One region of the Microbacterium sp. NPDC089695 genome, then DNA from elsewhere that is predicted to be linked to it. Evidence: riboswitches for the same ligand, from Rfam matches in the RefSeq annotation. Region 1 holds a riboswitch; the other holds the start of a gene.
The links. A riboswitch is a leader RNA that binds a small molecule or an ion and turns the genes downstream of it on or off. The one in region 1 is predicted to bind thiamine pyrophosphate.

Region 1 (9,036 bases):
ACGGCCGTGCCGTCGTCGCGCAGCGCTGCGATCAGCGCCACGAGTTCCGCCCACGTCACGGCGTCCTGGCCGAACGTGGGTTCGTCGAGCACGAGCATCCGGGGACGCGTCGCGAGCGCCGCAGCCACTGTGAGCCGCCTCTTCTCGCCGCCCGAAAGCGTGTACGGATTGGCCTCGGCCAGGGCGCGCAGCCGCAGCCGATCGAGCAGGTCGTCGGTGCGCGCCGCGATCTCATCCGGCGGCAGGCGCAGGGCCCGGGGACCGACCGCGAGCTCCTCCCGCACGGTCTTCGCGAGCAGTTGGTGCTCGGGCGTCTGCAGCACGGTGCCGATGCGCGTGAGCAGCGCACGGGACGACCAGCGCATCGGATCGGAGCCGGCGTCTCCGGCGAGCAGGGGGTGAGCCTCGACGCGGCCGTGCTCGGCCGGGATGAGCCCCGCGAGAGTCAGCCCGAGCGTCGACTTGCCCGCGCCGTTGGGTCCCGTGACGCCGAGCACCTCGCCGGCCCGCACGTCGAGGTCGAAGGGGCCGGCGACCGCGAGCCCGCGGCGGCGACCCACCTCGAGCCCGTGCGCCGTGACCAGCTCGTCCCCGGGCGCCGACACCGGCGGCGCCGGAACGCGGGGAGGGTGCCCGGGCACCCAGACACCGGATGCCGCGAGCTCGGCGCCCCGCGCGCCCAGCACCTCATCGGGACTGCCGTCGGCGAGCACGACTGTGCCCTCGGCCTCCGCCCCGAGCACGATCACGCGGTTCACGAGCGGCAGCCAGACGTCGATGCGATGCTCGATCACGACGAGCGTCGCGCCCGTGGCGTCGAGCGCCGCGGCGACGGCATCCCGCACATCCTCGACACCACCCGGGTCGAGGTTCGCGGTCGGTTCGTCGAGCAGGATCGCCCCCGGCCTCATCGCGAGCACGCCCGCGAGGGCCAACCGCTGCTTCTGCCCGCCCGACAGCGCGGCGGTCGACCGGTCGAGCGCGACGTCGAGCTCGACGGCGTCCAACGCCTGCCGCACCCGGCTCCAGATCTCCTCGCGGGGGACGCCGAGGTTCTCGCACCCGAACGCGACGTCGTCACCGACCCGCGCGAGGATCGTCTGCGTATCGGGATCCTGCAGCACCATCCCGACCCGCCCGCGCGCCTCGGTGGGCGAGCGGCCGTCGACGAGCAGCGCCCCGAGCGTCTCGCCCTCGTCGGCCCCGCCGAGCACGCCGCCGAAGCCCTGCAGCAGAGTCGACTTGCCCGAGCCGGAGGCGCCGAGCAGCAGCACCCGCTCCCCCGGTTCGATGCGCAGGTCGATGTCGCGCACGGCCCATCGATGACGTGTCGCATAGCGCCATCCCCAGCCGTGCGCGGTGAGGGCGGCGGGAGTCGCCGGCGCGGTCACACGCGTGCGGTGACCTCGCGCCCGGCGGCGAACCGGCCGAGCGCGCCCGTCGCCGCAAGACCGCGGGCGATCAGCCACGCACCGAGGCCCGCGATGATCGCGCCCGAGACCGTCGTCGACACGATGTAGACGGTCGTGAAGAGGGTGTCGGCGCCCGCGTACCAGAGGATGCGGTCGTTGATGCCGCACGCGAGACCGGCGCCGGCGCCCGCGAGCATCACGACCGGCAGCCGCCACACCCCGTACAGGAACACGAGGAAGACCAGTTCGGCGCCGAGCCCCTGCACGAGACCGGACACGATCGTGAGCGGCCCCCACGCGTTGCCGACGAGAGCCGAGATGATCGCCGCGACGAGCTCGGTGTACAGCGCGGCGCCCGGCTTGCGGATGATCAGGGCGCCGAGGACGCCGGCGATCAGCCAGGGCCCGGCGAGCAGCCCCTGCACGCCGGGGAGCAGTGGGGTGAGGATGCTGCTGGGCACCTCGTAGCCCACATTCCACAGCAGGAAGATCAGCGCGCAGGCGACGGCGATGACACTGGCGACGACGATGTCGACGACGCGCCAGCGCCACAGCTCAGGACGGCCGAGCCCATTCGCGGGCGCGGTGACGACGGCGGATTCCGTGGTGGATCCGGACGTGGATGTGCTCATTGATAGCTCCTCCCTGCGCTGGCATGACCCAGATCAGGTTCGACGGTCGAAGCGCGATTCGCTCCCTCTCAGCCCGGCTCGCCGGACTCCCGTGGTTGTGCTGATGATCCTACCCGGGTCCGACACCCCGCGCACTCCGCTCCCACCGCCCGGAATCCGCGCCGGGATTGGGTACCGTGAGGAGGTGACCGCTCACCGATCATCCGAGGCCGCCCCGGAACCGTCGACCGCCGAGGCGACGACCGTGCTCGCACCCCAGGACGACGAGACCGCGGATGCGGGCACGGCGCCGATCGATCGGACGACAGACGAGGTCACCCCCGAGACGCGATGGGCCGAGGCCGGCTCCGGCGGGACGGCACTGACCTGGGTCGATCCGATCGAGGTTGCGCAGCACACGTCGACGGGCCCACTGACCCTCGACGCTGACCCCGAGGTCGCGGGCACACTGCTCCGTGGAGCCCGACTGCGCGCGCGTGCGGCGAGTCCCGGCATCCTGGTGCCGATCGGCGCCCTCGTGGGACTGCTCGCCACCTACGCGGGCGCGACCCTGCTCTGGCCGCTGCATGAACTGCCCCCCACGGTGCAGGCCGCCGAGTTCACTCCGACGGCGGCGACGCCTGCCGAGATCATCTGGCCCGTGCAGGGCAGCGCCGCGGTCGGCATCGGCGGACTCGGCACCACGGCGTCGTCTCTCGATCCCGCCGTGATCGCCAGCGTCACCAAGGTCGTGTCGAGCCTCATGGTGCTGGAGCGCATGCCGCTCGCCCTCGGGGAGCAGGGACCGGAGTTCGCGTTCACACGCGCGGACAACCGCGACTACTGGGAGTACCGACGCTCGGATCAGTCGGCGCTCGACGTGCCGGTCGGCGGCACGCTCACGGAGTACCAGCTGCTGCAGGGCACGCTGATGGGCTCGGCCAACAACTACATCGACCGCCTGTCGCGCGAGATCTGGGGGTCGGATGCGGCGTTCGCCTCGGCGGCCACGGTGTGGCTGCGCGATCGCGGGCTCGACGGGATCACGATCGCGACGCCGTCAGGATTCGATGAGCGCAACACGGCGACCCCCGAGTCGTTGATCGCGCTCGCCGAGCGGGCGATGCAGAACCCGGTGTTCGCGAGCATCGTCAGCACGCCGTCGGTCGACCTGCCCGGCGCGGGGACGGTGATCAACACGAACGGCATGCTGGCCGACGCTGGCGTCGTCGGCGTCAAGACCGGCACGCTCGGCGACAGCTGGAACCTGCTGACGGCCAAGGACATCATGGTCGACGACACCACCGTGCGGATGTACGCGGCGGTGCTCGGCCAGGTCGACGACGAGCAGCGTCTCGCCGAGACGAGGGCGCTGTTCGCACAGGTCGAGGCCGCCCTCACCGCGACGCAGCCTGCGGTGGCGGAGGATGCCGTGATCGGCAGCGTCACGACGCTGTGGGGCGCCTCGGTCGACGTCGTCGCGGCATCCGATGCCGACATCATCCTGTGGAACGGCACGGGTGCGCAGGCGGTGCCGACGTTCGACCTCGGCGATCGGCGTGACGGCGGCGACGAGGTGGGCTCGCTGCTCGTGTCGGGTCCGCTCAACTCGGTCGTGACGCCTCTCGCTCTCGCGGACGACATCGATGGGCCGAGTCCGTGGTGGCGTCTCACGCACCCGCTCGAGCTGTTCGGTCTCACCGACGCACAGCGCTGACGCGCCCGTCGGCGCGATCGGCCGGCTCGACCTGCCCCCTGTCGTGTGAACCTCGCGTGCATCGCGACGCCGACCGTCGACAGGATGACCCGCACGTAGACGAGACGCAGGAGAGCGCCGCGCCCCTCGACGGGGACACGGCGCTCTCGTGGACGGGCCTCAGGCCTGCGACTCTCCGTCGGGACGTTCGACGACCCGCTGGGCGGCCGCCGCCTCTGCCGTGGGCATCTGCGCACCCACGGATGCTCCGACCTGCGCCGCAGCGACCTCGTCGGCCTCTCCGCTGACCACGACCGGAGTGGTGCCGGTGAGCGCCTCTTCCGCATCGATGTCGGTGGCCGCCTGTTCGAACTGCGACTGGTAGAGACGCCAGTACGCGCCCTGGGCGGCGATGAGCTCGTCGTGCGTGCCCTTCTCGACGATGTCGCCGTGCTCCATGACGAGGATGAGATCGGCGTCGCGGATCGTCGACAGACGGTGCGCGATCACGAACGACGTGCGTCCCTGCCGCAGCGCGGCCATCGCGTGCTGCAGCAGCAGCTCGGTGCGCGTGTCGACGGCCGAGGTCGCCTCGTCGAGGATGAGGATCGACGGCTGCGCCACGAATGCACGGGCGATCGTGATCAGCTGCCGCTCGCCGGCCGACACGTTCGAGGCGTCCTCATCGAGCACGGTGTCGTAGCCGTCGGGGAGCGCACGCACGAAGCGGTCGACGTAAGTCGCCTTGGCGGCGTCGAGCACCTCGTCGTCGGTCGCATCGGAGCGGCCGTACCGGATGTTCTCCCGGATGCTGCCGGCGAAGAGCCACGGATCCTGGAGCACCATTCCGGTGCGGGAACGCAGATCGTCCCGCGTGACCTGGGAGATGTTCTGCCCGTCGAGCGTGATGCGCCCTCCGCTGAGCTCGTAGAACCGCATGATGAGGTTGACCAGCGTGGTCTTCCCCGCCCCGGTGGGTCCGACGATAGCGACGGTCTGCCCCGGCTCGACCCGGAACGACAGATCGGTGATGAGCGGCCGTTCCGGCGTGTAGGAGAACTCGACGTTCTCGAACTCGATCACGCCCTTGCCCTCCGTGAACCGCGGGGCGTCGCTCGCATCCGCCTGCTGCTCATCCGCGTCGAGCAGCTCGAACACGCGTTCGGCCGAGGCGGTTCCCGATTGCACGACCGCGGCCATGCCGCCGAGTTCCGACAGCGGCTGCGTGAACTGCTGCGAGTACTGGATGAACGCCTGCACGTCACCGATGCGGATCTGCCCGCTCGCCACCATCAGTCCGCCGAGCACGGCGATGCCGACGTACGTGAGGCTCCCGACGAAGGTCATCGCGGGCATGATGATGCCCGACAGGAACTGCGCCTTGAAGCTCGCCTGGAAGAGCTCCTCGTTCTCGTCGCGGAACTTCTGCAGCGCGTCCTGCTCGCGGCCGAAGACCTTGACGAGCGCGTGCCCGGAGAACGACTCCTCGACACGGGCGTTGAGGCGGCCGACCTTGCGCCACTGCGTGCCGAAGGCCTTCTGCGACCGCGGTCCGATCACACCGAAGATCACTCCCATGAGAGGCAGTGCGACGAGTGCGACGAGCGCGAGCTGCCAGGAGATCGAGAACATCAGCACCAGCACGCCGACCACGGTGAGCACGGCGGTGAGCGCGCCCGACAGCGACTGCTGCATGGTCTGCGTGATGTTGTCGATGTCGTTCGTCACCCGCGAGATGAGGTCTCCGCGCTGGACCTTGTCGAAGTACGACAGGGGCAGGCGGTTGATCTTCGCCTCGACGCGCTCGCGCAGGCGCCACATGGTGCGGACCATGATCACGTTGATCACGTAACCCTGCACCCAGCTCAGGAAGGCCGCGACGATGTAGATCGCCAGCACCGCGGCGATGATCCACCGCAGCGCGTCGAAGTCGATGCCCGCCCCGACCTGGAAGTCGTGGAGCGCAGCGACCTGGTTCGCGTAGTCGTCCTGCCCGAACGCACGCAGCTGTTCGACGACCTCGGCCTGCGATGTCCCGTCCGGGAAACCGGGGAAGTCCCCCTGCGGTTGCGCGAGCTGGTTCGACAGGAACCCGGTGTAGATGAGGTTCGTCGCCTCGGCCAGCACCTTGGGTGCGGCGACCGTGAGCACGACGCCGATCGCCCCCAGCACCGACACGAAGACGAACCACACGGCAGACGGCTTGAGCAGCCCGATCATGCGGCTGAAGCTCTTGCCGAAGTTGTCGGCCTTTCCGGGTGCGACGCTGTCCCAGCCGCCGCCGTCCTGGCGCGCCTTCTCGGCGAGCTCGGCCTCGTACTTCTCCTCGTCGGTCAGCTCCTGCTCGACGACGGGCGCGGCCGGCGCGCCACCGCGCTGACGGCGCGTCCTCTGCGGCTTCTGATCGCTCATGCGTCCACCCCCAGCTGCGACTCGACGATCTCCCGATAGGTGTCGCTCGTCTCCAGCAGTTCTTCGTGCGTGCCGACGTCCACCATGGTTCCTCCCTCGAGGACCACGATGCGATCGGCGTCTGTGATGGTCGAGACGCGCTGCGCGACCACGATCTTCGTGACGTGGGGCAGCTCGCGCCACAACGCCTGCCGCAGCCTCGCGTCGGTCGTCAGGTCGAGCGCCGAGAACGAGTCGTCGAACACGAGGATCTGCGGCTGCCGCACGATCGCTCGTGCGATCGCGAGACGCTGCCGCTGACCTCCCGACACGTTCGTGCCGCCCTGGGCGATGCGGGACTCGAGGCCGTCGGGCATCTCCTCGACGAAGTCGCGCCCCTGAGCGATCTCGAGCGCATGCCAGAGCTCCTCGTCGGTCGCGTCCTCACGGCCGTACCGGAGGTTCGATGCGACGGTGCCGGTGAACAGGAAGGGGCGCTGCGGTACGAGACCGATCGACGCCCACAGCGACTCGACGTCGGCCTCTCGCACATCCGTGCCCCCGACGAGCACGGCACCGGCCGACACGTCGAAGAGTCGGGGGATCAGGGAGACGAGCGTGGTCTTGCCCGCTCCTGTCGAGCCCACGATCGCCACGGTCTCGCCGGGCCTCGCACCGAAGCTGATGCCCGAGAGCACGGGTGCGTCGGCGCCGGGGTAGGTGAAGGAGACGTCGTCGAACGACACGGCGCCGGCATCCGGGAACGTCGTGACACCCGCGTCGGGCCGCGTCATGCTCGACTCCGTCTCGAGCACCTCGCCGATGCGCTCGGCAGAGACCGCGGCGCGCGGGATCATGATCGCCATGAAGCTGGCCATGATCACACCGCCCATGATCTGACCGATGTACTGCATGAAGGCGAAGATCGTGCCGACCTGCGCCGTGCCCGTGTTGACCTCGATGCCGCCGAACCAGATCACCGCGACCACCGTCACGTTGAGGATGAGCATGAACAGCGGGAACAGCAGCACGAACAGCGATCCGACGCGGCGGCCGACGACCATGATGTCGGTGTTCGCCTCGCGGAAGCGGCCCTCTTCGATGCGCTCGCGCACGAACGCGCGCACGACGCGCACACCCGTGAGCTGCTCGCGCATGACCCGGTTCACCGCGTCGAGCTTGCCCTGGTAGCTGCGGAACAGCGGGACCATGCGACTCACCACGAGACCGGCCACGATCAGGAGCAGCGGCACCGAGACGGCGATGAGCCAGCTCAGTCCGACGTTGGTCTGGATGGCGAAGATGATGCCGCCGATCGCGAGCAGCGGCGCCGTGACGAGCATCGTCGCGCCCATCATCGCCAGCATCTGCACCTGCTGCACATCGTTGGTGTTGCGCGTGATCAGCGAGCCGGCGCCGAACTGCGACACCTCGCGCTCGGAGAAGCCGCTCACCTTTCCGAACACGTCGGAGCGGATGTCGCGACCGGCGCCCATGGCCGCTCGGGCCGCGAAGTAGGTCGCGATGATGGACGCGATGATCTGCCCGAGCGACACCGCGAGCATGAACAGGCCGGTGCGCCAGATGTAGGCGGTGTCGGAGAGCGCGACGCCCTTGTTGATGATGTCTTCGTTCAGACGCGGCAGGTACAGGGTGGCCAGAGCGCTCGCGAACTGGAACACCAGGACGACGAGCAGCAACCACTTATAGCGGGACAGATAACGGAGAAGGATTTTTCCCAGCACAGGCGGACTTTCTAGGAAGGATTACGCGGCGGATCTCCCGGCGGGCGGAGGCGGGCCGACGATCGCGCACATGCAAGAGTGCCACGAACCTCGGACATTCGTATCCCCCTATGGGAGGACCTTCGCTCACAGCGAACCGGACCGCGCCGGGTGCACGGGTATCTGCACCGAGGCGAAGAACGCGTATACGCCTCAGAACAGCGCGCGCTCCGGGACGAACGCGCGCGCCGGCGCGCCCGCATCCGCATCGAGCCCGTCGATCGTGGCGGGCGTCCAGTGCGGATCGCGGTCCTTGTCGACGAGCTGCGCGCGGATGCCCTCCACGAGATCGGGGTGCTCGCGCACGAACCACATCACGCGGCGGTACTCGCCCTCCAGCGCGGCGCGGAGTCCCGGCATCCCCCTGGCCTCGCGCACCGCGTCGAGCGTGACCGTCAACGCCGTCGGGGACAGCCCTTCGAGGAGATCGGCCGTCGCGACGGCATCCTCCTCCGGGCGCGCCCGCAGCCGCCGGACGACCTCGGCGACCGAGTCGGCGGAGAACGCATCGTCGATCCACTCGCGCGCCGAGGGGAGCTGCGAGGGCTCGGGGGTCTCGTCGAACAGCAGCACGATCTCGGCCGGACCCGTGGGATCGGCACGGAACGCGAGCGCCTCGCGAAGGGCGTCGAGGCGGTCCGAGGGTACGAAGTGGTCGGCGAAACCGAGGAGCACGGCATCCGCGCCGTTCATGGTCGATCCCGTGAGGCCGAAGTACTCCCCGAAGCGGCCGGGAGCCCTGCCCAGCAACCAGGTGCCGCCGACGTCGGGCGTGAACCCGATGCGCGTCTCGGGCATCGCGAGCCTCGAGCGCTCCGTCACGATGCGGATCGCGGCGTGCCCGGCGAGGCCGATGCCGCCGCCCATCGTGATGCCGTCCGCGATCGCGACGACCGGTTTCGGGTACTCCGCGATCATCGCGTCGAGCGCGTACTCGGAGCGGAAGAACTCCGTCGTCGTCTCCGCCTGCCCCGCGACGATCTGCGCGTGCAGCGCCCGCACGTCGCCTCCCGCGCACATGCCGCGGTCGCCGGCGCCGTCGATCATGACGATCTGCACGTCGGTGTCGTCCCGCCAGGCTTCGAGAGCGGAGGTGAGGTCCTGGATCATGTCGACGTCGAGCGCGTTGATGGCCTCGGGCC
Region 2 (9,036 bases), on a different contig from region 1:
GGTGACATGGCCTCATGACGGATGTGCTGATCCTGGGCGGAACGGGCTGGCTCTCTGGGCGCATCGCGCGACGGTGGCTGCTCTCGGGAGCGACGGTCACGTGCCTCGCCCGCGGAGGGCGACCCGCACCCGAGGGCGTGACGCTCGTGATCGGCGACCGCGACGACCCTGCCGCGTTCGACATCGTGGCGCGACGTGACTGGGACCACGTGGTCGACGTGTCATCACGCGCCGATCACGTCCGCACGGCGGTCGCTGCCCTCGGCTCTCGCGCCGGCCGGTGGACGTACGTGTCGTCGATGTCGGTCTACGCCGACGATGCGACGGCCGACGCCGACGAGAGCGCGCCGCTGCACGCCGCCGCACAGCCCGGGGCCGAGTACGAATACGGCGCCGAGAAGGTCGCGGCCGAGGAGGCCGTGGCGACGCTCGGCGATCGCGTGCTCATCGTGCGTCCCGGCCTGATCGTCGGCGACGGCGACCCCAGCGACCGGTTCGGATACTGGGCCGCGGCGTTCCTGCGCGACGGCGACGGCACGGTGCTGCTGCCCGACACCCGTGGGCGTACGACGCAGGTGATCGACGTCGACGACCTCGCCGACTTCATCGTGTCGACGGGTGCGACGGGCGTGGTGAACGCTATCGGCGACCGGCATCCGTTGGGCGAAGTCATCGAGCGGATGAGGACGGTGGCTGCGCATCGCGGCGACACCCGCGCCGCCGACGACGACTGGCTGCGCGCGCACGACGTGGAGTACTGGATGGGCGACCGCTCGCTGCCCCTGTGGCTCCCCGCGGAGATGACCGGGTTCATGACCCGTTCGAACGCGCGCTACCGCGCCGGCGGGGGCGAGCTGCGAGACCTGGACGAGACGATCGCGCGCGTCGTCGCCGACGAGAACGAGCGCGGGGTGGAGCGTCCGCGCCGTGCGGGACTCACGCGCGCCGACGAACTCGAGCTGCTGGCGCGGCTCGGCTGACACGCGCAGGGCGCTCACCGGGACGACCGGCGGCGCATCGCTAGACTGCGAGCGAGTGACACGGGGTGCCGCATCCGCGGCTGAGAACAGACCCGTCGAACCTGATCTAGTTCGTACTAGCGAAGGGATGTCGCAATGAGCGATCGTCTGCGTCCGCCATCCGTCTCGACCCTGGCCGTCTCGGCCGCTGAGCTGCTGTCCGCGCTCCGTGAGGCCCCGCCTCTGACCCACTGCATCACGAACTCTGTGGTGACCGGGTTCACGGCGAACGCCCTGCTCGCCGTGGGTGCCGCGCCGGCGATGGTCGACATCGTCGGCGAGTCCGGCATGTTCGCGGGAGTCGCCTCCGGGCTGCTCGTCAACCTCGGAACTCCGACGCCCGAACAGCGGGCCGCGATGCGGGAGGCGGTCGCATCCGCCGGTGTCGAGGAGACGCCGTGGGTGCTCGATCCGGTCGCGATCGGAGTCCTGCCGGTCCGCACCGCGCTCGCGCGTGAGCTCCTCGAGAGCGGTCCGACCGCCGTGCGCGGCAACGCCTCCGAGATCCTCGCGCTGGCCGGAGAGAGCGGGGGAGGTCGGGGGACGGATGCGACGGACACGACGGATGCCGCCGCCGAGACCGCGATCGCGCTCGCGCGACGCTCCGGATCGGTGATCGCCGTCTCCGGTCCCGTCGATCTCCTCACCGACGGCGAGCGGGTGCTGCGCATCGCGAACGGTACGGAGCTGCTCACTCGCGTCACGGGCGGCGGGTGCGCTCTCGGCGCGCTCATGGCCGCGTTCCTCGGTGCGGCCTGGGCGACCGACGAGGACGCGCTCACGGCCACGGCCGCGGCATCCCTCGTCTACACGGTCGCCGCGGAGCGCGCGGCCAGGGAGTCCTCGGGGCCGGGGAGCTTCGCGGTCGCGCTCCTCGACGCCCTCGCCGCTGTGACACCCGACGACGTGGTGGCCGAGGCCCGGGTCGAGGAGGTCGCGCTGTGATCGCCGACCTGTCGCTGTACCTCGTGACCGACCCGGATCTGTGCGGCGACCGCGGGGTGATCGAGACCGTGCGGCGGGCCGTCGACGGAGGCGTGCGGATCGTGCAGCTGCGCGACAAGTGCGCGACGGATGCCGAGGTCGCCGCGCAGCTCGTCGCGCTGTCCGAGGCGATCGCGGGGCGCGCACTTCTCGTGGTGAACGACCGACTCGATGCGGCGCTCGCGGCGCGGTCTCTCGGTGCGCGCGTCGACGGGGTGCACCTCGGCCAGGGCGATGCGTCGGTGCTCCGGGCCCGCGAGCTCCTCGGCCCGGACGCGCTGATCGGCCTCACGGCGAACACGCCCGAGCATCTCGACGCGGTCCGTTCGCTGCCGATCGGGACCGTCGACTACCTCGGGGTGGGCGTCATCCATCCCACGAGCACCAAGCCCGACCACCCGCCGGCACTGGGTGTCGCGGGCTTCCGTGCCTTCGTCGCCGCGAGCCCGTTGCCGTGCGTCGCGATCGGCGGAGTCTCGATCGACGACGTCGCAGCGCTGCGTCGCGCGGGTGCCGCCGGCGTCGCGGTCGTCTCCGCGCTGTGCTCGGCTCCCGATCCGGCATCCGCCGCGGCGGCGTTGTTCGCGCAGTGGCGCCGTGCCGGGATCCCGCGGGTGCTCAGCATCGCCGGCAGCGACCCGTCGGGCGGTGCGGGCATCCAGGCCGATCTCAAGTCGATCGCCGCGAACGGCGGCTACGGCATGGCGGCGATCACCGCGCTCACCGCGCAGAACACGCAGGGGGTGCGCGGAGTGCACGTGCCGCCCGCAGAGTTCCTGCGCGCCCAGCTCGACGCGATCTCGGCGGACATCGTCGTCGACGCCGTGAAGATCGGGATGCTGGCGGATGCCGACGTCATCCGCGTCGTGGCCGACTGGCTCGACCGGATGCATCCGCCGATCGTGGTGCTCGACCCGGTCATGGTGGCGACGAGCGGAGACCGACTGCTCGACGCGGACGCGGAATCGGCCCTGGCGGACCTGCTCGCACGCGCAGACGTGGTGACGCCGAACCTCCCGGAGCTCGCGGTGCTCGCGGGCCGCGCGGTCGACGGCTGGGACGACGCGCTCGCCGCAGCGCAGGACCTGTCGCGGCGGATCGGCGCCGCCGTGCTCGTCAAGGGCGGACACCTTCCCGGTGACGACGTGCCCGACGCGCTCGTCGACGCGAGCAGAGGCGCTCTTCGTGAGTTCCGGGGAACGCGGATCGCCACCGAGAACACCCACGGCACGGGATGCTCGCTCTCCGCCGCCCTCGCGACACGTCTGGCGCGCGGTGAGGGACCGGTCGACGCGGTGTCGTCGGCCCGCAAGTGGCTGCGGGGTTCCCTGCGCACGGGTGCTGCGCTGCACGTCGGTCGTGGGCGCGGTCCCGTGAATCACTTCTCGGCGCTGTGGGAGAGCGGAGGAGTGTCGCGTCCGTCCCCCGAGGAGCTCCGCCACGACTGGTGGGAGGGCATCGCGTCGCTCCGCGCGGGCATCGACGGCCTGCCGTTCATCCGTGCGCTCGCCGCAGGGACTCTCGATCGCGAACCGTTCCTGTTCTACCTGCAGCAGGACGCTCTGTATCTGCGCGAGTACGCGCGTGTGCTCGCGGAGGCCTCGCGGCGCGCCCCGACATCGGGCGAGCAGGCGTTCTGGGCCGATTCCGCCCGCGGCGCGATCGTCGGCGAGCTCGACCTGCACGCCTCGTGGCTGACCCCGCAGCGGCGGACGGACGACGTGATCTTCGCCGCCGACCCGGCGCCCGCGACCACGGCGTACCTCGACCATCTGCGTTCGGTCGCGTTCGGCGGCGACCACGCCGAACTCGTGGCGGCCGTGCTGCCCTGCTTCTGGCTGTACGCGGATCTCGGTCGCCGACTGCACGCGGGAGAGCTCGATGCCGCCGCGCTCGACCCCGAGCATCCCTATGCCGACTGGCTCGCCACCTACGCCGACCCTGCGTTCGAGGAGGCGACGGAGCGGGCCGTCGAGTACACCATGCGCGCGGCGGCCGCCGCGGATGCCTCAGGTCGCGCGCGCATGCTCCGTGCCTTCGAGACCTCGAGCGCCCACGAGCTCGCCTTCTTCGCGGCGCCGCTCGGCGCAGCATGACGCCGCTGATTTGCGCGCGCCGCGCGGCGCGCGCTATCGTCGCGGCATGCCTTCGGCCGTCTCCGCCACCCTGACGCTCGCTCCGAGCGTCATCGTCGTGCGCCGACGCCGCGGCGGCCGCCGACTCTAGGCGACCCCGCGCTCGCGCCTGCCTCCACGGCGGCCTGTCGCCGGTGTCGCCGCCTCGGCCCCCGACACTGCACCCCGTTTCCGCGCGGGGTCCGACCGTTAAGGTAGAACCATGACGTATTCCGTCGCCGTCTCCGGCGCATCCGGCTATGCGGGCGGCGAGATCCTACGCCTTCTCGCAGCGCATCCCGACATCGAGATCCGCACCGTCACGGCGCACTCGAACGCCGGCCAGCCGCTCGTCCAGCACCAGCCGCACCTGCGCTCGCTGGCGCACCTCACACTGCAGGACACGACCCCCGAGATCCTGGCGGGCCACGACATCGTGTTCCTCGCGCTGCCGCACGGCCAGTCGGGCCAGTACACGGATGCTCTGGGCGATACCCCTCTCGTGATCGACGCGGGAGCAGACCACCGCCTCACCGCACCGGACGCGTGGGACGCGTTCTACGGCGGCGCCTTCCACGAGCCGTGGGCGTACGGCGTGCCCGAGCTGCTCGTCGGGGAGTCCAAGCAGCGCGACGCCCTGCGCACCGCCACGCGCATCGCCGCCCCCGGATGCAACGCCTCGACCGTGAGCCTGAGCCTCGCGCCCGGCGTCGCCGCAGGAGTGATAGACCCCGGCGACATCGTCACGGTGCTCGCGGTGGGTCCGTCCGGGGCGGGGAAGAGCCTCAAGACGAACCTGCTCGGCAGCGAGATCCTCGGTACCGCCAACCCCTACGCGGTCGGCGGCACGCACCGGCATATCCCCGAGATCCGTCAGGCGCTCGCCGCGGCATCCGGTCGCGAGGCGACCGACCAGGGCATCCGCATCTCGTTCACTCCCGTGATCGTGCCGATGGCGCGGGGCATCCTCGCGACCTCGACCGCGCCGATCGTCGACGGTGTGAGCGATGCGGAGATCCGCGCCGCGTGGGAGTCCGCGTACGGCGATGAGACCTTCGTGCAGCTGCTGCCCGCGGGGGAGTTCCCGCGCACCGCCGATGTGCTCGGCGCCAACACCGCGCTGATGGGCCTCGCGATCGATCGCGCAGCCGACCGGGTCACGGTCGTGACCGCGGTCGACAATCTCGTCAAGGGCACCGCGGGTGCGGCCGTCCAGTCCATGAACCTCGCGCTGGGCCTCCCCGAGGACCGCGCCCTCTCAGTGAACGGAGTCGCGCCGTGAGCGTCACCGCCCCCGCAGGATTCGAGGCGGCAGGGGTCGCCGCCGGTCTCAAGTCGACCGGCAAGCCCGATGTCGCCGTCGTCGTCAACCGTGGTCCGCGCAAGGTCGGCGCCGCGGTGTTCACGAGCAACCGAGCCAAGGCCAACCCGATCATCTGGTCGCAGCAGGCGGTCGCTGACCGCGTGGTCGAGGCGATCGTGCTGAACTCCGGCGGGGCGAACTGCTTCACCGGGAGCTTCGGCTTCCAGACCACCCATCAGACGGCCGAGAAGGCCGCCGAGCTGCTCGGCATCGGCGCGGGCGATGTGCTCGTGTGCTCGACGGGTCTCATCGGCGTCGGCGACGAGGTGTTCCGTGGCAAGGTGCTCGCGGGCACCGAGCAGGCCATCGCCGAGCTGTCGGCGGACGGCGGACAGCTCGCCGCCGAGGCCATCATGACCACCGACAGCGTCTCGAAGACGGCTGTCGTCACCCGCGACGGCTGGACGATCGGCGGGATGGCCAAGGGCGCGGGCATGCTCGCACCCGGGCTCGCGACCATGCTGGTCGTCATCACGACGGATGCCGTGCTCGAGCCGCTCGAGGCGGATGCCGCGCTCCGCGCCGCCACCGGCACCACGTTCGACCGCCTCGACTCCGACGGCTGCATGTCGACCAACGACCAGGTGACCCTGCTCGCGAACGGAGCCTCCGGCATCGCTCCCTCGCTCGAGGACTTCTCCGACGCGCTGCGCGAGCTCTCCCAGGAGCTCGCGGTCAAGCTGCAGGGCGACGCCGAAGGCGCGAGCCACGACATCACGATCGAGGTCACGCACGCGGCATCCGAGTCCGACGCCGTCGACGTCGGTCGCTCGGTCGCGCGGAACAACCTCTTCAAGGCCGCGATCTTCGGTAACGACCCGAACTGGGGGCGCGTGCTCGCCGCGATCGGGACCACGGCCGCGCAGTTCGACCCGTACGACGTCGACGTGTGGATGAACGGCGTCCGGGTGTGCAGCGAGGGAGGCCCCGACCGTCCGCGCGAGGAGGTCGACCTCACGCCGCGCGCCACGCACCTCGTGATCGACCTCAAGGTGGGCGAGGCCACGGCGACGATCCTCACGAACGATCTCACCCACGACTACGTGCACGAGAACAGCGCCTACGCCTCATGACCGACATCCAGGACACCACGCCGGACGTCGCCGCCGTCAAGGCCTCGACGCTCATCGAGTCGCTGCCGTGGCTCAAGAAGTTCCGCGACCAGATCGTCGTCGTCAAGTACGGCGGCAACGCCATGGTCTCGGACGAGCTCCAGGAGGCGTTCGCGCAGGACATCGCCTACCTGCGATATGTGGGCGTGCAGCCCGTCGTCGTGCACGGCGGCGGCCCGCAGATCTCGAACATGCTCGACCGCCTCGAGATCCCGAGCGAGTTCAAGGGCGGCTACCGGGTCACGAACACCGAGGCGATCAGCGTCGTGCGCATGGTGCTCACCGGCCAGGTCAACCCGCAGCTCGTGTCGAAGATCAACTCCCACGGCCCGATCGCCACCGGCCTGAGCGGCGAGGACGCCGGACTGTTCGGCGGGCGCCGTCGCGGCGTCGTCATCGACGGCGAGGAGATCGACCTCGGACGCGTGGGCGATGTCGTGGAGGTCGACCCGACCCCCGTGCTCGACCACCTCGCCGCGGGGCGTGTGCCTGTCGTGTCGAGCATCGCGCCCGACCTCGATCATCCGGGGCAGTCGCTCAACGTGAACGCGGATGCCGCGGCGGCGGCCCTCGCGGTCGCCCTGAAGGCACGCAAGCTCGTGATCCTCACCGATGTGCCGGGCCTCTACGCGGACTGGCCGAATCGCGACTCGCTCGTGTCGCACCTCACGTCGGAGGCGCTCGTCGAGATGCTCCCGACTCTCGAATCCGGCATGATCCCGAAGATGCGGGCGTGCCTGGACGCGGTCGAGGGCGGCGTCGACGCTGCCGCGATCATCGACGGACGGGTGCCGCACTCGGTGCTCGTCGAGCTCTTCACCAGCAAGGGAATCGGAACGGAAGTAGTAGTGGGAAGCGCAGGGACGAACGCATGAGCACCTGGCAGGATGACGCGGCCGCAGATCTGGTCCTCAACGCGGGGCCGCGCCTCGCGATGCTGACCCGCGGCGAGGGATCGTACCTCTGGGACTCCGAGGGTCGACGCCACCTCGACTTCCTCGCCGGCATCGCCGTGACCTCGCTCGGGCACGCGCACCCGGTGTTCGTCGATGCGGTGTCGCGGCAGGCCGCGACGCTCGCGCACGTCTCGAACTACTTCGCGACGCCGTCGCAGCTCGCTCTCGCCGCGCGTCTCAAGCGCCTCGCCGGCGCCGGGATCGACGGACGCGTGTTCTTCTCGAACTCCGGAGCCGAGGCGAACGAGGCCGCGTTCAAGCTCGCCCGTCTGCACGGCGGCAGCGCGAAGCCTCGCATCCTGGCCCTGCAGAACGGCTTCCACGGCCGCACGATGGGGTCGCTCGCGCTCACCGCCAAGGAGGCGATGCGCGCGCCCTTCGAGCCCATGCCGGGCGGCGTCGAGCACATCCCCGCGACGAACGAGGCGCTCGAGGCGGCGATCGACGATCGCGTCGCCGCCGTGATCGTCGAGCCCATCCAGGGCGAGGCCGGCGTCGTGGAGCTGCCGGAGGGCTACCTCGCGGCGGCCCGCTCGCTCACCCTGGCGCACGGTGCGCTGCTGATCGTCGACGAGATCCAGACCGGCGCCGGTCGCACTGGCGCCTGGTTCGGGTTCAGCCACGAGGGCATCACGCCCGACGCCATCACGCTCGCGAAGGGCATCGGCGGCGGCTTCCCGATCGGTGCCCTCGTCACCTACGGGGCGGCCAGCGCGCTGTTCACTCCCGGTTCCCACGGATCGACGTTCGGCGGCAACCCGCTCGCGACGGCCGTGGCCGACGCCGTGCTCGCCGAGATCGAGCGCGCGGGTCTCGTCGAGAACGCGGCGCGACGCGGTGAGGAACTGCGCGAGGTGATCCTCGGCATCGACTCTCCGCTCATCGACGGCGTCCGCGGGCGCGGTCTGCTCATCGGGGTCGGCCTGTCGGCCCCCGTCGCGAACGACGTGGTCGCCGCCGCGCAGGAGCGCGGCCTGATCATCAACGCCGCGAACCCCGCGACCGTGCGCATCGCCCCCGCGCTCACGATCGGCGACGCTGAGATCGTCGAGTTCCGCGACCTTTTCACCGCCGCGCTCGCCGACGTCTCGGCATCCCTCACCTCCTCCGGAAAGGCCGCCCTGTGACCCGCCACCTGCTGCGCGACGACGACCTCACGCCCGCCGAGCAGTCCGAGATCCTCGATCTCGCGCTCGAGCTCAAGAAGGACCGCTGGGCGAACAAGGCCCTCGCCGGTCCGCAGACCGTGGCGGTGATCTTCGACAAGTCGTCGACCCGCACCCGGGTGTCGTTCGCGGTCGGCATCGCCGACCTCGGCGGTTCGCCGCTCATCATCTCGACCGCGAACAGCCAGCTCGGCGGCAAGGAGACGCCCTCAGACACGGCCCGCGTGCTCGAGCGCCAGGTCGCCGCGATCGTCTGGCGCACCTACGCGCAGTCGGGTCTCGAGGAGATGGCCGCCGGGACCCGCGTGCCCGTCGTGAACGC

Region 2: it holds a riboswitch for thiamine pyrophosphate, as region 1 does, so the genes downstream of both, thiM (hydroxyethylthiazole kinase) here and ACIPYT_RS02665 (ECF transporter S component) in region 1, are expected to answer to the same signal.

The regions. Positions count from the first base shown of each region.
Region 1 is NZ_JBIVHG010000001.1:528,369-537,404, forward strand. It holds gene ACIPYT_RS02660 (ABC transporter ATP-binding protein) at 1-1,391, opposite strand, end outside; gene ACIPYT_RS02665 (ECF transporter S component) at 1,388-2,044, opposite strand; TPP riboswitch at 2,038-2,147, opposite strand; gene ACIPYT_RS02670 (D-alanyl-D-alanine carboxypeptidase family protein) at 2,229-3,740, shown strand; gene ACIPYT_RS02675 (ABC transporter ATP-binding protein) at 3,900-6,131, opposite strand; gene ACIPYT_RS02680 (ABC transporter ATP-binding protein) at 6,128-7,855, opposite strand; gene ACIPYT_RS02685 (enoyl-CoA hydratase/isomerase family protein) at 8,048-9,036, opposite strand, start outside.
Region 2 is NZ_JBIVHG010000003.1:8,183-17,218, reverse strand. It holds gene ACIPYT_RS14635 (NAD-dependent epimerase/dehydratase family protein) at 15-980, shown strand; TPP riboswitch at 1,032-1,125, shown strand; gene thiM (hydroxyethylthiazole kinase) at 1,116-1,964, shown strand; gene ACIPYT_RS14625 (bifunctional hydroxymethylpyrimidine kinase/phosphomethylpyrimidine kinase) at 1,961-4,099, shown strand; gene argC (N-acetyl-gamma-glutamyl-phosphate reductase) at 4,341-5,399, shown strand; gene argJ (bifunctional glutamate N-acetyltransferase/amino-acid acetyltransferase ArgJ) at 5,396-6,553, shown strand; gene argB (acetylglutamate kinase) at 6,550-7,467, shown strand; gene ACIPYT_RS14605 (acetylornithine transaminase) at 7,464-8,675, shown strand; gene argF (ornithine carbamoyltransferase) at 8,672-9,036, shown strand, end outside.